DNA from 3 places in the Pseudomonas sp. GW823-FHT02F05 genome. Region 3 is predicted to be linked to each of the others. Evidence: predicted binding sites of a transcription regulator. Region 3 holds the regulator's gene; each other region holds the start of a gene.
What was found. The regulator FliA, encoded in region 3, starts transcription of late flagellar genes. The targets are predictions, from matches to a motif close to CTAAAGTTTNNNNNNNNNNNGCCGNTAA.
Positions count from the first base shown of each region.

Region 1: motA (flagellar motor stator protein MotA) is a predicted target of FliA. The motif match lies at 1,094-1,121, and genes of this name have one in related genera.
Region 2: AC1RAC_RS22240 (flagellar protein MotY) is a predicted target of FliA. The motif match lies at 1,085-1,112, and genes of this name have one in related genera.

Region 1 covers NZ_JBXAJM010000023.1:68,348-73,160, reverse strand. Annotated here, with positions in the region: gene AC1RAC_RS23890 (HDOD domain-containing protein) at 1-1,022, opposite strand, end outside; gene motA (flagellar motor stator protein MotA) at 1,189-2,040, shown strand; gene motB (flagellar motor protein MotB) at 2,044-3,063, shown strand; gene rsgA (small ribosomal subunit biogenesis GTPase RsgA) at 3,419-4,450, opposite strand; gene orn (oligoribonuclease) at 4,559-4,813, shown strand, end outside.
Region 2 covers NZ_JBXAJM010000020.1:63,112-67,924, forward strand. Annotated here, with positions in the region: gene pyrC (dihydroorotase) at 1-1,019, opposite strand, end outside; gene AC1RAC_RS22240 (flagellar protein MotY) at 1,176-2,084, shown strand; gene AC1RAC_RS22245 (argininosuccinate synthase) at 2,214-3,431, shown strand; gene AC1RAC_RS22250 (response regulator transcription factor) at 4,045-4,677, shown strand; gene AC1RAC_RS22255 (PA3496 family putative envelope integrity protein) at 4,761-4,813, opposite strand, start outside.
Region 3 covers NZ_JBXAJM010000022.1:24,899-29,711, forward strand. Annotated here, with positions in the region: gene AC1RAC_RS23220 (protein phosphatase CheZ) at 1-758, opposite strand, end outside; gene AC1RAC_RS23225 (chemotaxis response regulator CheY) at 777-1,151, opposite strand; gene fliA (RNA polymerase sigma factor FliA) at 1,319-2,059, opposite strand; gene fleN (flagellar synthesis regulator FleN) at 2,056-2,889, opposite strand; gene flhF (flagellar biosynthesis GTPase FlhF) at 2,995-4,311, opposite strand; gene flhA (flagellar biosynthesis protein FlhA) at 4,323-4,813, opposite strand, start outside.

The DNA.
Region 1 (4,813 bases), on a different contig from region 3:
GGTGGTGCCGGCAGCAAGCCGCGATGGACTTTCTGTACGTGCCACGGCCAGATCAGCGACAGCGCCGGGTGCCAGAGGTCGGGCATCAAGGTGGTACGAGCACTGGTCACCGCTTGTTGGTGGGCTTGCTGTTGCACATCGCTCAACGGCGTTTGCAGGTACAGCGCCGTCAGGTATTGCCAGCGCTCAGTGTGCGGGCAGGTCCAGGATTCCTGGGCCGACATCGCCAGGCCGTTGGCCAGCAATACGGTGTTGGCCGGCTGGTTCAGCCAGCGTCGCAGGTTGGGCTCGGCATCGAGCAATTGCTGGTGGCGCAGGGCGTCGTCTTGACGGGCAATGTGCAGCGCCTTGACCAGCAGGCGTTGCTCGGCCAACAGCAACTTGTAGCCCTGTGAAACCCAGATCGGCAGGTGCCAGGCTTCGGTCAAGCCCAGGCACAGGTCAAGCAAACGCACGCCGAACAGCTGTTGCTCGACCTGGCGCGCCGATTGGCCTTTATGGATCACCCGTAACTCCCATTCCTCCAGGAGCTTGGGGTAGGCGACGGCCATCGGCCACAGTGGCGACAGAAACAGCAGGCTGCCCCAGTGGATGTCCTGCCACAGCCGCGCGAGGCGACTGCCGAACAAACCGTTGGCTTGCTGGGATGCGTGCTGGCTGATCAGCAACAGCTGACGCAAGGCCACGGGGATTTCCCGGGCGGGTACCGAAGGCAGGCGCGCCAACAACTCTTCTGCACGTTTGAGGCCAAGACGGTTAAGTGCGACTTCAAGGTTTTCTGCAGGTTCGGTCAGGCTGCCGTAGGCGTGGCTGTTGGCTTCGCGCATCACACTCAGCACCAGGGCCGGACTGTTTTGCATCAACTCAGCAATATCTCGCAATGAACTGCGGCTATCGCGAATGGCTTTGCACACGCGTTCATGGCTGGCCTGCGGCACGGGCAGCAGCACGTCGTCCAGGCACTTGATCCAAGCGGCGAGGGTAGTGGGGCGGTTTGTTGGGACTGTCGTTTCAATTGCCATGATTGGGGCGCGATCATCACTTGCGTTCAACACGCCCGGAACGGGCCGAATTGGCTTTTCGCCTTAACGGGCTATAGTCTGGCGCAGTTTTGCCGATAAGTAGAACAAGAGTTTTCTGCTGCACCCCATATGTCCATGAACCCGACGGCGCAAGTACCCCTCTCCTATGGCTAAAATTATCGGCATCATTGTCGTCATCGCAAGTGTGCTCGGAGGGTACGTCCTCTCCCACGGTAAAATCGCCGCACTGATCCAGCCTTTCGAAGTGCTGATTATCGGCGGTGCCGCGTTCGGCGCATTTTTGCAGGCCAACCCAGGCTATATGACCATGCACGTGGTCAAGAAGTCCCTGGGCATGTTCAGTTCGCGCTTCTCCCACACGTTTTATCTTGAAGTGCTGGGGCTGATCTACGAGATCCTCAACAAAAGCCGCCGTGAAGGCATGATGGCGATCGAAGGCGATATCGAAGACGCTGCGGCCAGCCCGATTTTTGCCAAGTACCCGGCCGTGCTCAAAGACGAGCGCATGACCGCGTATATCTGTGATTACCTGCGCATCATGTCCTCCGGCAACATGGCGCCTCACGAGCTGGAAGGCCTGTTCGACATGGAGTTGTTCAGCCTCAAGGAAGAGCTGGAGCATCCTTCCCACGCCGTGACCGGCATTGCCGACGGTATGCCCGGTTTTGGTATTGTCGCGGCGGTACTGGGGATCGTGGTGACCATGGCGTCCCTGGGCGAGGGCGATCAGGCGGCCATCGGCATGCACGTAGGTGCGGCGCTGGTCGGCACCTTCTTCGGTATTCTCGCCGCCTATGGTTTCTTCGGCCCGCTCGCCACCTCCCTGGCCCACGATGCCAAGGAAGAGATCAACCTCTACGAAGCGATCAAGGCGTGCCTGGTGGCATCGGCGTCGGGCATGCCGCCGTCGTTGGCCGTGGAGTTCGGGCGCAAAGTGTTGTACCCGAAACACCGCCCAAGTTTCTCCGAGCTGGAACAAGCGGTTCGCGGTCGCTAAGCCATGGAAAACAACCAGCCGATCATCATCAAGCGCGTCAGGCGCTTCGCTGCGGGGCACCATGGCGGTGCCTGGAAAATCGCCTTCGCCGACTTTGCCACGGCGATGATGGCGTTCTTCCTGGTGTTGTGGCTGATGTCCACCGCTACGCCAGAACAGAAAATCGCCATCGCCGGCTACTTCAAGGACCCGATTGGCTTTTCGGAAAGCGGTACGCCGTTTGTCATTGACCTGGGCGGCTCGCCGGAACTGGCGCCCGAGCGCACCATCAACCCGGAAGTGCAAACTGAATCGCCTCAGGAAAAAATCCCGATTGAGCGCGACACTGTCGAATCCATGGCCGAGCAGGTCGAACAGGAGCGACTGGAACTGTTGCTGCAGGAATTGCAGAACAAGGTTGAAGAAAACCCACAGTTGCTGAAGTTCAAGGACCAGATTTCCTTCGAGATCACCCCCGAGGGGCTGCGCATCCAGATTACCGATGCGGCCAACCGGCCGATGTTCGACTCTGGCAGTGCGCGGTTGAAGCCGTACTTTGAAGACATCCTGCTGGCCATGGCTGACACCATCAAGGCGGTGCCGAACAAGATCAGCATCAGCGGGCATACCGACGCCAAGCCCTACGCGGGCCAGGGTGATTTCGGCAACTGGGAACTCTCGGCCAACCGCGCCAATGCTGCCCGGCGTGCGCTGGTGGCCGGCAGCTACCCGGACCCGCAAGTGGCGCGGGTAGTGGGTTTTGCCTCCTCGCAACTGTTTGATCCCAAAGACCCGTTCAACCCGGTCAACCGCCGTATCGACATCGTGGTGCTGACCAAAAAAGCCCAGCGTGCGATTGAAGGCGATCAACCCCCGCCACCGGCACCGACCCAGGGCGACGGTGCGCCAGGCGAAGTGCCGGCCGACCCCAACGCGCTACCGCCGGAGCAGGAACCGCTGCCAGCCCATGAGCTGCGCCAGAAGCTGAACCTGTTTGATGATGGGGGCGTCAAGGATCCTACGACGCCTGCGCCGAAGCCGTAAGCTCCAGATACAACGAGGCCGCGATAATCGCGGCCTTGTTGTATCTGCGCTGTCATAGATATCTACACAATTTTGGGGCGACGCTGGGCCTGTGGCGAGGGAGCTTGCTCCCGTGACGGCCTGACAGCCGGCGCCTATCTACCTGACGCCCTCAATCCAAATGTGGGAGCTGGCTTGCCTGCGATGGCGATTTGCCGATGTACATATCCATTCCTGCGGTAACGGCCACCGATACCGATGCTGCATTGTAGGAGCGAGCTTGCTCGCGAAAAACGTCAACGATAACGCGTGTATCCAGGATGCCCGCGTTGCGCTTGAGGTCTTCGCGAGCAAGCTCGCTCCTACAGAGGGCTGCTTAGTAGCTGCTCTCGGGCAAGCTCGCAATAATCGACCGATAGCTGTTCATCCGCTGCTGCTGCACGCGCCCATCTTCCAGTGCCTTGAGCAGCGCACAGCCCGGCTCGCGGTCGTGTTTGCAGTCGCGGAAGCGGCAGGTGCCGATCAGGTCGTTGAACTCAATAAAGCCGGCTTCCACATCGCTACGGCTGACGTGGCCCAAGCCAAATTCACGGATACCCGGCGAGTCGATCAACTCGCCGCCGCCCGGGAAGTGGAACAGCCGTGCGGTGGTGGTGGTGTGGGTGCCCTGGCCGGACAGCTCCGACAGCGGGCCCACGCGGGTTTCGACTTCCGGCAACAGGCTGTTGACCAGCGACGACTTGCCCACGCCAGACTGGCCGACGAACACGCTGATCCGCCCGTCCAACTGCTGTTGCAGCTGTTCCATGCCGTTGCCGTGGTGAGCCGACACTTCCAGCACCGGGTAGCCCAGGGTGCGGTAGACCGCCAGCAATGCGTTGAGCGCCGGGGCGTTCTGCTCGTCGATCAGGTCGAATTTGTTCAGCAGCAGCAACGGGCGGATGCCAGCATGCTCAGCCGCGACCAGGTAACGGTCGATCAGGTTGGCATGGGGCTCGGGCAGTGGCGCGAACACGATCACGATCATGTCGACGTTGGCCGCCACCGGCTTGAGCTGCCCACGGCTGTCGGGGCGGCGCAGTTCGGTGCTGCGCGGCAACTGGGCGACGATGACGCCGATGCCCTGGTTGCCGGCACGCCACACCACCTTGTCGCCGGTGACCAGCGCGGGCAGGTTGGCGCGCAGGTGGCAACGGAACACCTGGCCTGCGAGTTCGCCTTCGAGCGCCTCGACTTCGACCTGCACACCAAAGTGCGCGATCACCAGGCCCGTTTGTTCGGGGCCCAGGTCGCCGCCCTCGAGCGCTTCCACGGCTGAGGATTCACGTTTGGCGGCGCGGGCGGCGCGTTCACCTTGAATCTTTTCGATGCGCCAGTTTTGGCGACGGTTGAGCTGGCGTTTGGCCATTGGTGTTCCGTGTCGATAATGCAAAAGTTGGGTAAAACGGCCGCGAGTCTAGCACGCCCCCGCCTGCTAAACTGCCCGGCTACGCCAAGGTGCCAAGAGAATCAAGCCATGCAAAACCCACAGAACCTGATTTGGATCGATCTGGAAATGACCGGTCTGAACCCCGACACCGACGTCATCATCGAGATGGCGACCATTGTCACCGACAGCAACCTCAACACCTTGGCCGAAGGCCCGGTGATCGCCATCCACCACAGCGACGCCGTACTCGCCACCATGGACGAGTGGAACACCCGCACCCACGGTAACTCCGGGCTGACCCAGCGCGTGCGCGACAGCCGCATCAGCATGGCCGAAGCCGAG
Region 2 (4,813 bases), on a different contig from region 3:
CGCAGTGTTTCACCGGCGCGCAGCGGGATAACGGTCAGCTCGCCAAACGGCAGGCTGGCAGGGGCGGTCCAGTCTTCACGGACCAGGGTAATGCGGTCGGTATTCGCCGGCAGGCCGTAGAAACGCGGGCCGTTGAGGCTGGCGAAACCTTCGAGTTTGTCCAGCGCGTTACGCTGTTCGAAAGCTTCGGCGTACAACTCGATGGCGGCAAACGCGGTGTAGCAGCCGGCGCAGCCGCATGCGGCTTCCTTGGCGTGCTGGGCGTGTGGCGCAGAGTCGGTGCCGAGGAAGAACTTCGGGCTGCCGCTGGTGGCGGCATCCAGCAGTGCGACCTGGTGGGTATTGCGCTTGAGAATAGGCAGGCAATAGAAATGCGGCCGAATCCCGCCCACCAGCATGTGGTTGCGGTTGTAGAGCAGGTGATGAGCGGTGATGGTCGCGCCAACGTTGGCCGACGCTTCGCTGACGAACTGCACCGCATCGGCGGTGGTGATGTGTTCAAACACCACTTTGAGCGTAGGGAACAACTCGACCACACGACGCATGTGTTCATCGATGAAGATTTTTTCGCGATCGAACACATCCACGTCGCCACGGGTGACTTCCCCGTGGATCAGCAATGGCATGCCGACCTCCGCCATGGCTTCGATCGCCGGCAGGATCTTGTCGATACTGGTTACACCGGAATCGGAGTTGGTGGTCGCACCTGCCGGGTACAGCTTGGCGGCGTGCACATAACCGCTGGCCTTGGCTTCACGAATTTCTTCAGGCTGGGTGCGGTCGGTCAGGTAGAGCACCATCAACGGTTCGAAGCGGCTGCCGGCCGGTCGTGCAGCGAGGATGCGCTGGCGATAGGCGTCGGCTTCTGCGGCATTGCGCACCGGAGGTACCAGGTTAGGCATGATGATGGCACGGCCAAACGTGCGGGCCACATCGGCCACGGTTTGGGGTAACGCAGCACCATCGCGAAGATGAATATGCCAGTCGTCGGGACGCAGCAGGGTCAGGCGGTCGGACATTGGGGATTCCAGGCGGGTCAATCTGGTGGGAATGCTACCGGAAAAGACTCTTGCAGGCACTCGCTATCAAGTTTTGCCGGATGCTACCGATATCTCCGGGTATGCCTTAACGATGTATGACGCTTTGAAGTGTTGTAGAAACCAGTGGAGCCTCCCGTGCGCCAGTATTATCTAGCCCTGCTCAGTGTGTTCGCCAGCCTGCCTGCGGCGGCCCTCACGTTCCAGACACGTCTGGAGAATATTGAGTGGAAGGTAGAGGGCGATCAGTTCGAGTGCCGCCTGACCCAGCCGATCACCGATTTTGGTTCCGGTGAGTTCGTGCGCCGGGCCGGCGAGCAGGCAACGTTTCGTCTGAAAACCTATGGCGGCACCCTTGGCGCCGGCTCGGCAACCTTATTGGCCGCGGCCGCGCCGTGGCAGCCGGGCCGAGGTGATATCAACCTTGGGGCCGTGCGTGTCGGCAGCGGCGACGTCCTGTTCAATAGCTCCCAGGCCCAGGCCGGCCGCCTGTTCACGGGTTTGCTTGAAGGGCGCAGCCCGACCGTGCGGCATTACGGGCGTCAAGGCGGCTACTCGGAAATTCGCCTGCTGCCTGTGAAGTTCAACAAGGCTTACAACGATTATCAGGTGTGCACCACCAAGCTGCTGCCCATGAATTACGACCAGGTCAAACAGACTGAAGTGGGCTTCCCCGGTGGTGGTATTGAGCTGGACGCGGCGGCCAAGAAGAAGTTGTCGGTGATCCTGGCATTCATGAAAGCCGATCCCACGGTCAATCATGTCGAGTTGAACGGTCATTCCGATAACAGTGGCAATCGCCTGACCAACCGTGACGTCTCACGGCGCCGCGCCCTGGCGGTGATGGACTACTTCAAGGCCAACGGCATTCAGGAATCGCAAATCACGATGCGCTTCCATGGCGAAAGCTACCCCTTGGCGCCCAACACTAATGCCACCAACCGTGCGCGTAACCGCCGTGTAAATATTCAGCTTGAGCGGGTGGCTGCCCCAGAGAAACCGGCGCCTCAGGCCACTGCGCCGAGCAACTCGGCGGCTACCTCATAAGAGGCGACCATCGGTCGCCCACTCGACATAATCTGTCGCTTTATCTTCATTTGCTGTCGCGCCCCTGTAATTTCACGGTTTTGATCGGTAGAATCGTCGCCTTTCCGTACAACCCCGTGGAGTGATGGCATGGCCGACGTAAACAAGGTCGTTCTCGCGTATTCCGGCGGCCTGGACACTTCGGTGATCCTCAAGTGGCTGCAGGATACTTATAACTGTGAAGTGGTGACCTTCACCGCTGACCTGGGTCAGGGTGAAGAGGTCGAACCTGCACGTGCCAAGGCGCAAGCCATGGGCGTGAAAGAGATCTACATTGACGACCTGCGCGAAGAGTTCGTCCGCGATTTCGTTTTCCCGATGTTTCGCGCCAACACTGTCTACGAAGGTGAGTACCTGCTGGGTACCTCCATCGCACGTCCGCTGATCGCCAAGCGCCTGATCGAGATCGCCAACGAAACGGGCGCCGACGCCATTTCTCACGGCGCCACCGGCAAGGGCAACGACCAGGTACGTTTCGAACTGGGTGCCTACGCACTCAAGCCAGGCGTTAAAGTCATTGCGCCGTGGCGTGAATGGGACCTGCTGTCCCGTGAAAAGCTGATGGATTACGCTGAAAAGCACGCTATTCCGATCGAGCGCCATGGCAAGAAGAAGTCGCCGTACTCAATGGACGCCAACCTGCTGCACATTTCCTATGAAGGCGGCGTGCTGGAAGACACCTGGACCGAGCACGAAGAAGATATGTGGAAATGGACGGTCTCCCCGGAGAACGCTCCAGACAAGGCGCAGTACCTGGAACTGACTTACCGCAACGGCGACATCGTTGCGCTGGACGGCGTTGAAATGACCCCGGCCACCGTACTGGCGACCCTGAACCGTATCGGCGGTCAGCATGGTATCGGCCGTCTCGACATCGTCGAGAACCGTTATGTGGGCATGAAGTCTCGCGGTTGCTACGAAACCCCGGGCGGCACCATCATGCTGCGTGCCCACCGCGCCATCGAGTCCATCACCCTGGACCGTGAAGTCGCGCACCTCAAAGACGAGCTGATGCCCAAGTATGCCAGCCTGATCTACACCGGTTACTGGTGGAGCCCTGAGCGTCTGATGCTGCAACAGATGATCGACGCTTCCCAGGCCCACGTGAACGGTGTCGTGCGCCTGAAGCTGTACAAGGGCAACGTGATCGTCACCGGCCGCAAGTCCGATGAGTCGCTGTTCGACTCCAACATCGCCACCTTCGAAGAAGACGGCGGCGCCTACAATCAGGCGGACGCGGCAGGCTTCATCAAGTTGAACGCACTGCGCATGCGCATTGCTGCCAACAAGGGCCGCTCGTTGTTCTGAACCGTGCGCCCGTCGTGAAAAATGGCCCCTTTTGCAAGGGGTCATTTTTTTTGCCTGGATTTTAGATGCGGCGCTGTTTATTAGCGTTTAGCGTGTGTTTAAGGATTTTTCCGTAACTTGCGCAATTATTATCCAGTTTATCTTTATGTTTTTAAGGTTGAATGATTTTTTACATCTGAGGAGGAACTATGTCTGACAGAAAATTCACTCATGTAGCTGCAATGGATATGTGAGTTGTTGAATTTTCTGTAGGAATTATGGAAGTGTCGAAATATGTTAAATGGAACTAATGCGGATAGTTTTTTCGGGGCGGTTTGCTGGCGCCATTGCGACAAACAAGGGGTATTTCCTGAAAGACTTGTGCGGCACGTTTACTTTCACGGGCTGATGGTCATGATCTTTCAATCAAAATATGTACGCGTCGAGAAAGGTCTGAAAGCAACCATAAAGCTCTATGCATCTAAGTTGGCGAATTTTTGTAGGCTAATTCCTATCTTCTTGTGGGTTGGGTCTCTGCCTGCTCTTGCTCGGGGGGGAATGCTATGCCAACTAGTAATCGACTAGGCTATTGTGTTTGCTCTAAATAATTCGAACAGCGAAATTGGACTTTCTCATGAATAAAGTGCTGATCGTGGATGATCATCCCGTCATTCGTCTTGCTGTGCGCATGCTAATGGAGCGTCATGGTTATGAGGTCGTTGCCGAGACTGATAACGGTGTCGATGCGTTGCAACTTGCACGGGAACATATGCCGGATATTGTGATACTGGATATCGGAATCCCCAAGCTCGACGGTCTGGAAGTTATTTGTCGGCTGGCTTCGACCAAGCAAGCCGTCTCGTTCAAGGTGCTGGTGCTGACGTCCCAGGCGCCTGGCCATTTTTCCATGCGCTGCATGCAGGCGGGTGCCGCCGGCTATGTGTGCAAGCAGCAGGATCTGACAGAGTTGCTCAGTGCCATCAAGGCGGTGCTTTCCGGCTATAGCTATTTCCCGAACCAGGCGCTCAACTCAGTGCGGTCAACCATGGGCAATGCCAGTGAAGCCGACATGGTCGAACGCTTATCGGGACGGGAGATGATGGTGCTGCAGCAACTGGCCCGTGGCAAAACCAACAAGGAAATTGCCGATGGCATGTTCCTCAGCAACAAAACCGTCAGTACCTACAAGACGCGCTTGCTGCTCAAGCTCAATGCCAGGTCCCTCGTGGACCTGATCGAACTGGCCCAGCGCAACGGCTTGGTCTAGGAGGATATTGCCCCCCTTGAATACCCGTGTAACCGGCAGAAAAAAGCCTCCGTCAGGGAGGCTTCCGGCCGTCAACGGCTCGATCAGAGATCGAAGTCGTAATCGGCCAGCTGTTTTTGCAAGCGTCGCTCTTCCA
Region 3 (4,813 bases):
ACGTCATCCTGACCTGACACAACGTCTTCACGTTTATCGGCATGAATCTGCGGACCTTCACCCTTGGCGAGATGTTTTTGTGGATCTTTTTCCGAGAGGATCGCTTCGCGGTCATGTTCGATGCCGGCAAAACGATCGACCTGGCCGGCCATCAGCACCAATTTGAGCAAGTTGCTTTCCACTTCGGTGACCAACTGGGTCACGCGCTTGATCACCTGACCGGTGAGGTCCTGGTAATCCTGGGCCAGCAGGATGTCGTTGAGGTTGCTGGCCACCGTGCGGTTTTCCTGTTCGCTGCGCGACAGGAACCCGTCGACGCGACGCGCCAATTCACGAAACTCTTCAGCGCCCACTTCGCGGCGCATGAAGCGGCCCCAGTCCTGGCTCAAGGCCTGGGCTTCGGTGGCCATGCCGTTGACCAGGGGCGTGGCGTTTTCCACCAGGTCCATGGTGCGGTTGGCCGCTGCCTCAGTCAGCCTGACCACATAGGACAGACGTTCAGTGGCATCAGTGATCTGGGAAATTTCTTCGGCCTGGGGCATGCGCGGGTCAATCTGGAAATTGACGATTGCGCTGTGCAGCTCGCGTGTGAGCTTGCCCACTTCCTGGTACAGGCCGCGGTCACGGGTCTGGTTAAGCTCATGGATCAACTGCACCGCATCGGCGAACTGGCCTTTTTCCAGGCTGTCGACCAACTGGTGAGCATGTTTTTTCAGGGTCGACTCAAAGTCGCCCTGTGACGTTTCGTTATGCTCCATAGCTCCCCCGCGATGGCATTAGCCGTGGATGCGTTCGAAGATTTTCTCGATCTTCTCTTTCAAGGCCAGTGCCGTGAATGGCTTGACCACGTAACCGTTGACCCCGGCTTGGGCGGCTTCGATGATCTGTTCGCGCTTGGCTTCGGCGGTCACCATCAGCACAGGCAGGCTGCGCAGTTTTTCATCGGCGCGCACATGGCGCAGCAGGTCGATACCGGTCATGCCCGGCATGTTCCAGTCGGTCACCAGAAAGTCGATGCTCCCGCTGTTGAGGATCGGAATGGCCGTCAGGCCGTCATCCGCCTCGACCGTGTTGGTGAACCCAAGGTCACGCAACAGGTTTTTTATGATCCGCCGCATCGTTGAGAAGTCATCAACGATGAGGATTTTCATGTTCTTGTCCAATTCGACCTCCAAGCAGTCTTAAACGCGCCCAGCACCTGGACGCGCCATTTCAATCAACAGGCGTTACACAAAAAGGACTGCCCAGGGCACCACGGCACACAGCCGCGAAACCTTGCGATCTCACGGCAGCGTCTGCAGTGCCCCCACACTGCCTGTCAGCGCGCGCGCCACTCGGCCAATCGGCCCCGCAAGCGGGCTGCGCACTGGCTATGCAACTGGCTGACACGCGATTCGCTGACCCCCAGGACCTCACCGATTTCCTTGAGGTTCAGCTCTTCGTCGTAGTACAGCGCCAGCACCAGCCGCTCACGCTCTGGCAAATTGGCGATTGCATCGGCCAACGCGCCCTGGAAACGTTCATCTTCCAGGTCGCGCGACGGCTCCGTATGCGCGCTCGCGCCGTCCTCGTGCAGCCCTTCGTGCTCGCCGTCCTGTAAAAGGTCGTCGAAACTGAACAGGCGGCTGCCCAAGGTATCGTTCAAAATCCCGTAGTAATCGTCGAGACTCAATTGGAGTTCGGCCGCAACTTCATGATCTTTAGCGTCACGGCCGGTTTTTGCTTCAATTGCACGAATTGCATCGCTGACCATGCGCGTATTGCGGTGTACCGAACGCGGCGCCCAATCGCCTTTACGCACTTCATCGAGCATCGCGCCACGGATACGGATACCCGCATACGTTTCGAAACTGGCACCCTTGCTGGCGTCGTACTTGGTGGAGACTTCAAGCAGGCCGATCATGCCGGCCTGGATCAAGTCTTCGACCTGCACACTCGCGGGCAAGCGCGCCAACAGGTGATAGGCAATGCGCTTGACCAACGGCGCATAGCGCTCGATCAATTCGCCCTGGCTGTCACGTGCCGACTTTTTGTAAAGGTTGTAGCCGCTGGATGTCATAGCACCGGTCCTGCGCTCGTCTGATGCACCAAACGCTCGACGAAAAACTCCAGATGCCCCCGCGGGTTGGCGGGCAACGGCCAGGTATCGACCTTCTGGGCAATGGCCTTGAACGCCAGTGCGCACTTGGAACGAGGGAACGCTTCGTAGACCGCACGCTGCTTTTGCACGGCCTTGCGCACACACTCGTCATAGGGAACTGCGCCGACGTATTGTAAAGCCACATCGAGGAAGCGATCCGTGACCTTGGTCAACTTGGCAAACAGGTTGCGCCCTTCCTGCGGGCTCTGGGCCATGTTGGCCAACACGCGAAAGCGGTTCATGCCGTAGTCACGGTTAAGCAGTTTGATCAGCGCATAGGCGTCGGTGATGGAGGTGGGTTCGTCGCACACCACCAACAGCACTTCCTGCGCTGCGCGTACAAAGCTGACCACCGACTCGCCGATCCCGGCGGCGGTGTCGATCACCAGCACGTCGAGGTTGTCGCCGATGTCGCTGAACGCCTGGATCAGCCCGGCATGCTGCGCGGGGCTCAGGTGCACCATGCTCTGGGTGCCCGAGGCCGCCGGCACGATGCGAATGCCTCCGGGGCCCTGGAGCAGCACGTCGCGCAGCTCACAACGGCCTTCGATCACATCGGCCAGGGTATGTTTGGGTGTCAGCCCCAGCAGAACGTCCACGTTCGCCAAGCCCAGGTCAGCATCCAGCAGCATGACGCGACGGCCAAGCTCTGCCAGGGCCAGGGACAAATTCACTGACACGTTAGTTTTCCCGACGCCACCTTTGCCGCCGGTCACCGCGATCACCTGTACGGGATGCATGCTGCCCATTTTATTTCTTTACCTTGTCTTGCTTAGACGCAGGCTACATGGCTTGGCCGCGTGAATCGCTTGCAGACCATCGATGTAGGTACATTTCACGGTGTTCATCCTGCCTCAACCCACCCGTTTAGCCGGGTGGTGGTAAAGGTCGGCGAACATATCGGCCATCGCTTCCTCGCTAGGCTCGTCTTGCATTTGCACACTCACGGCACGGCTGACCAACTGATGACGGCGCGGCAGATGCAGATCATCCGGGATCCGCGGCCCGTCGGTGAGGTAGGCAACCGGTAATTCATGGCTGATGGCCAGGCTCAACACCTCGCCCAGGCTCGCGGTTTCATCGAGCTTGGTGAGGATGCAACCGGCCAGGCCGCAACGCTTGTAACTGTGATAAGCAGCGGTAAGAACCTGTTTCTGGCTGGTGGTTGCAAGCACCAGGTAATTTTTTGACTTGATGCCTCGCCCGGCCAGGCTTTCGAGCTGCATGCGCAGCGCCGGATCACTGGCTTGCAGGCCGGCGGTATCGATCAGCACCACGCGCTTGCGCAGCAACGGGTCGAGGGCATTGGCCAGGGACTGGCCCGGGTCGACATGGGTTACCGGCACGTTGAGGATGCGGCCCAGGGTCTTGAGCTGCTCCTGAGCGCCGATACGGTAACTGTCCATGCTCACCAGGGCGATATTCTGCGCGCCATATTTAAGCACGTAACGGGCCGCAAGCTTTGCCAGGGTGGTGGTCTTGCCCATGCCGGCGGGGCCGACCATGGCGATTACACCGCCCTCTTCCAGGGGTTCGATTTCCGGCGTGGCAATCATGCGCGCCAAGTGCGCCAGCAGCATGCGCCAGGCCTGGCGCGGCTCCTCGACTTCAGCGGTCAAGGCCAGCAGGTCGCGGGACAACGGGCCGGACAGGCCGATGCGTTGCAGGCGACGCCAGAGGTTGGCTTGCTGCGGCTTGCTGCCTTGCAGTTGGGTCCAGGCCAGCGAGCCGAGCTGCACTTCGAGCAATTCACGCAGGCCGTTGAGTTCAAAACGCATCGAGTCAATCACGCGCTGGTCAACTGCGGCAGCCGGGGCAGGCGCTGCAGGACGCGGCGGTTCGACAAAGGTGGGTTCAACCAGCGGCTCGGCGGCGGTCAGCGGCAGGCCGGCAAACAGCTGGCGATTGGTGCTGGCATCGCTGTCGCCACGCATGCTCAGTTCAGCCTGGGCCGACACAATGCGCGAGGCGGTCTTGCGCAGCTCGTCTTCGAGCTCCATGTTTGGCACGCGCGGGGCCAGCGCCTGGGGCGTGTAATCCAGGGCAGCCGTCAGCTCGACACCGCCGGCAATCCGACGGTTACCGATAATCGCGGCATCGGCGCCCAGCTCATCACGGACCAGTTTCATGGCCTGACGCATATCGGCGGCGAAAAAACGCTTAACTTGCATAACCCACTACCTCAGCCATTGGGCCCAACTGTCGCGACAATAGTCACTTGCTTATTGTCAGGAATTTCCTGGTAAGCCAACACGTGCAAATTCGGTACGGCCAGGCGTCCGAACCGCGACAACATCGCGCGAACCGGGCCGGCCACCAGCAGGATCACCGGGTTGCCCTGCATTTCCTGGCGCTGTGCGGCGTCGATCAACGAACGCTGCAGCTTTTCAGCCATGCTTGGCTCCAGTAAAACGCCCTCTTCCTGGCCTTGCCCTGCCTTCTGAATACTATTGAGCAATATTTGTTCCAACCTGGGCTCCAGGGTGATCACAGGCAGCTCCGACTCAGTCCCTACAATGCTTTGCACGATTGCGCGGGACACGCCGACACGCACCGCCGCCACCAGAGCGGCAGTATCTTGACTCTTGGCGGCATTGTTGGCGATGGCCTCGGCAATGCTGCGAATGTCGCGCACGGGCACCTGTTCGGCCAACAGCGCTTGCAACACCTTGA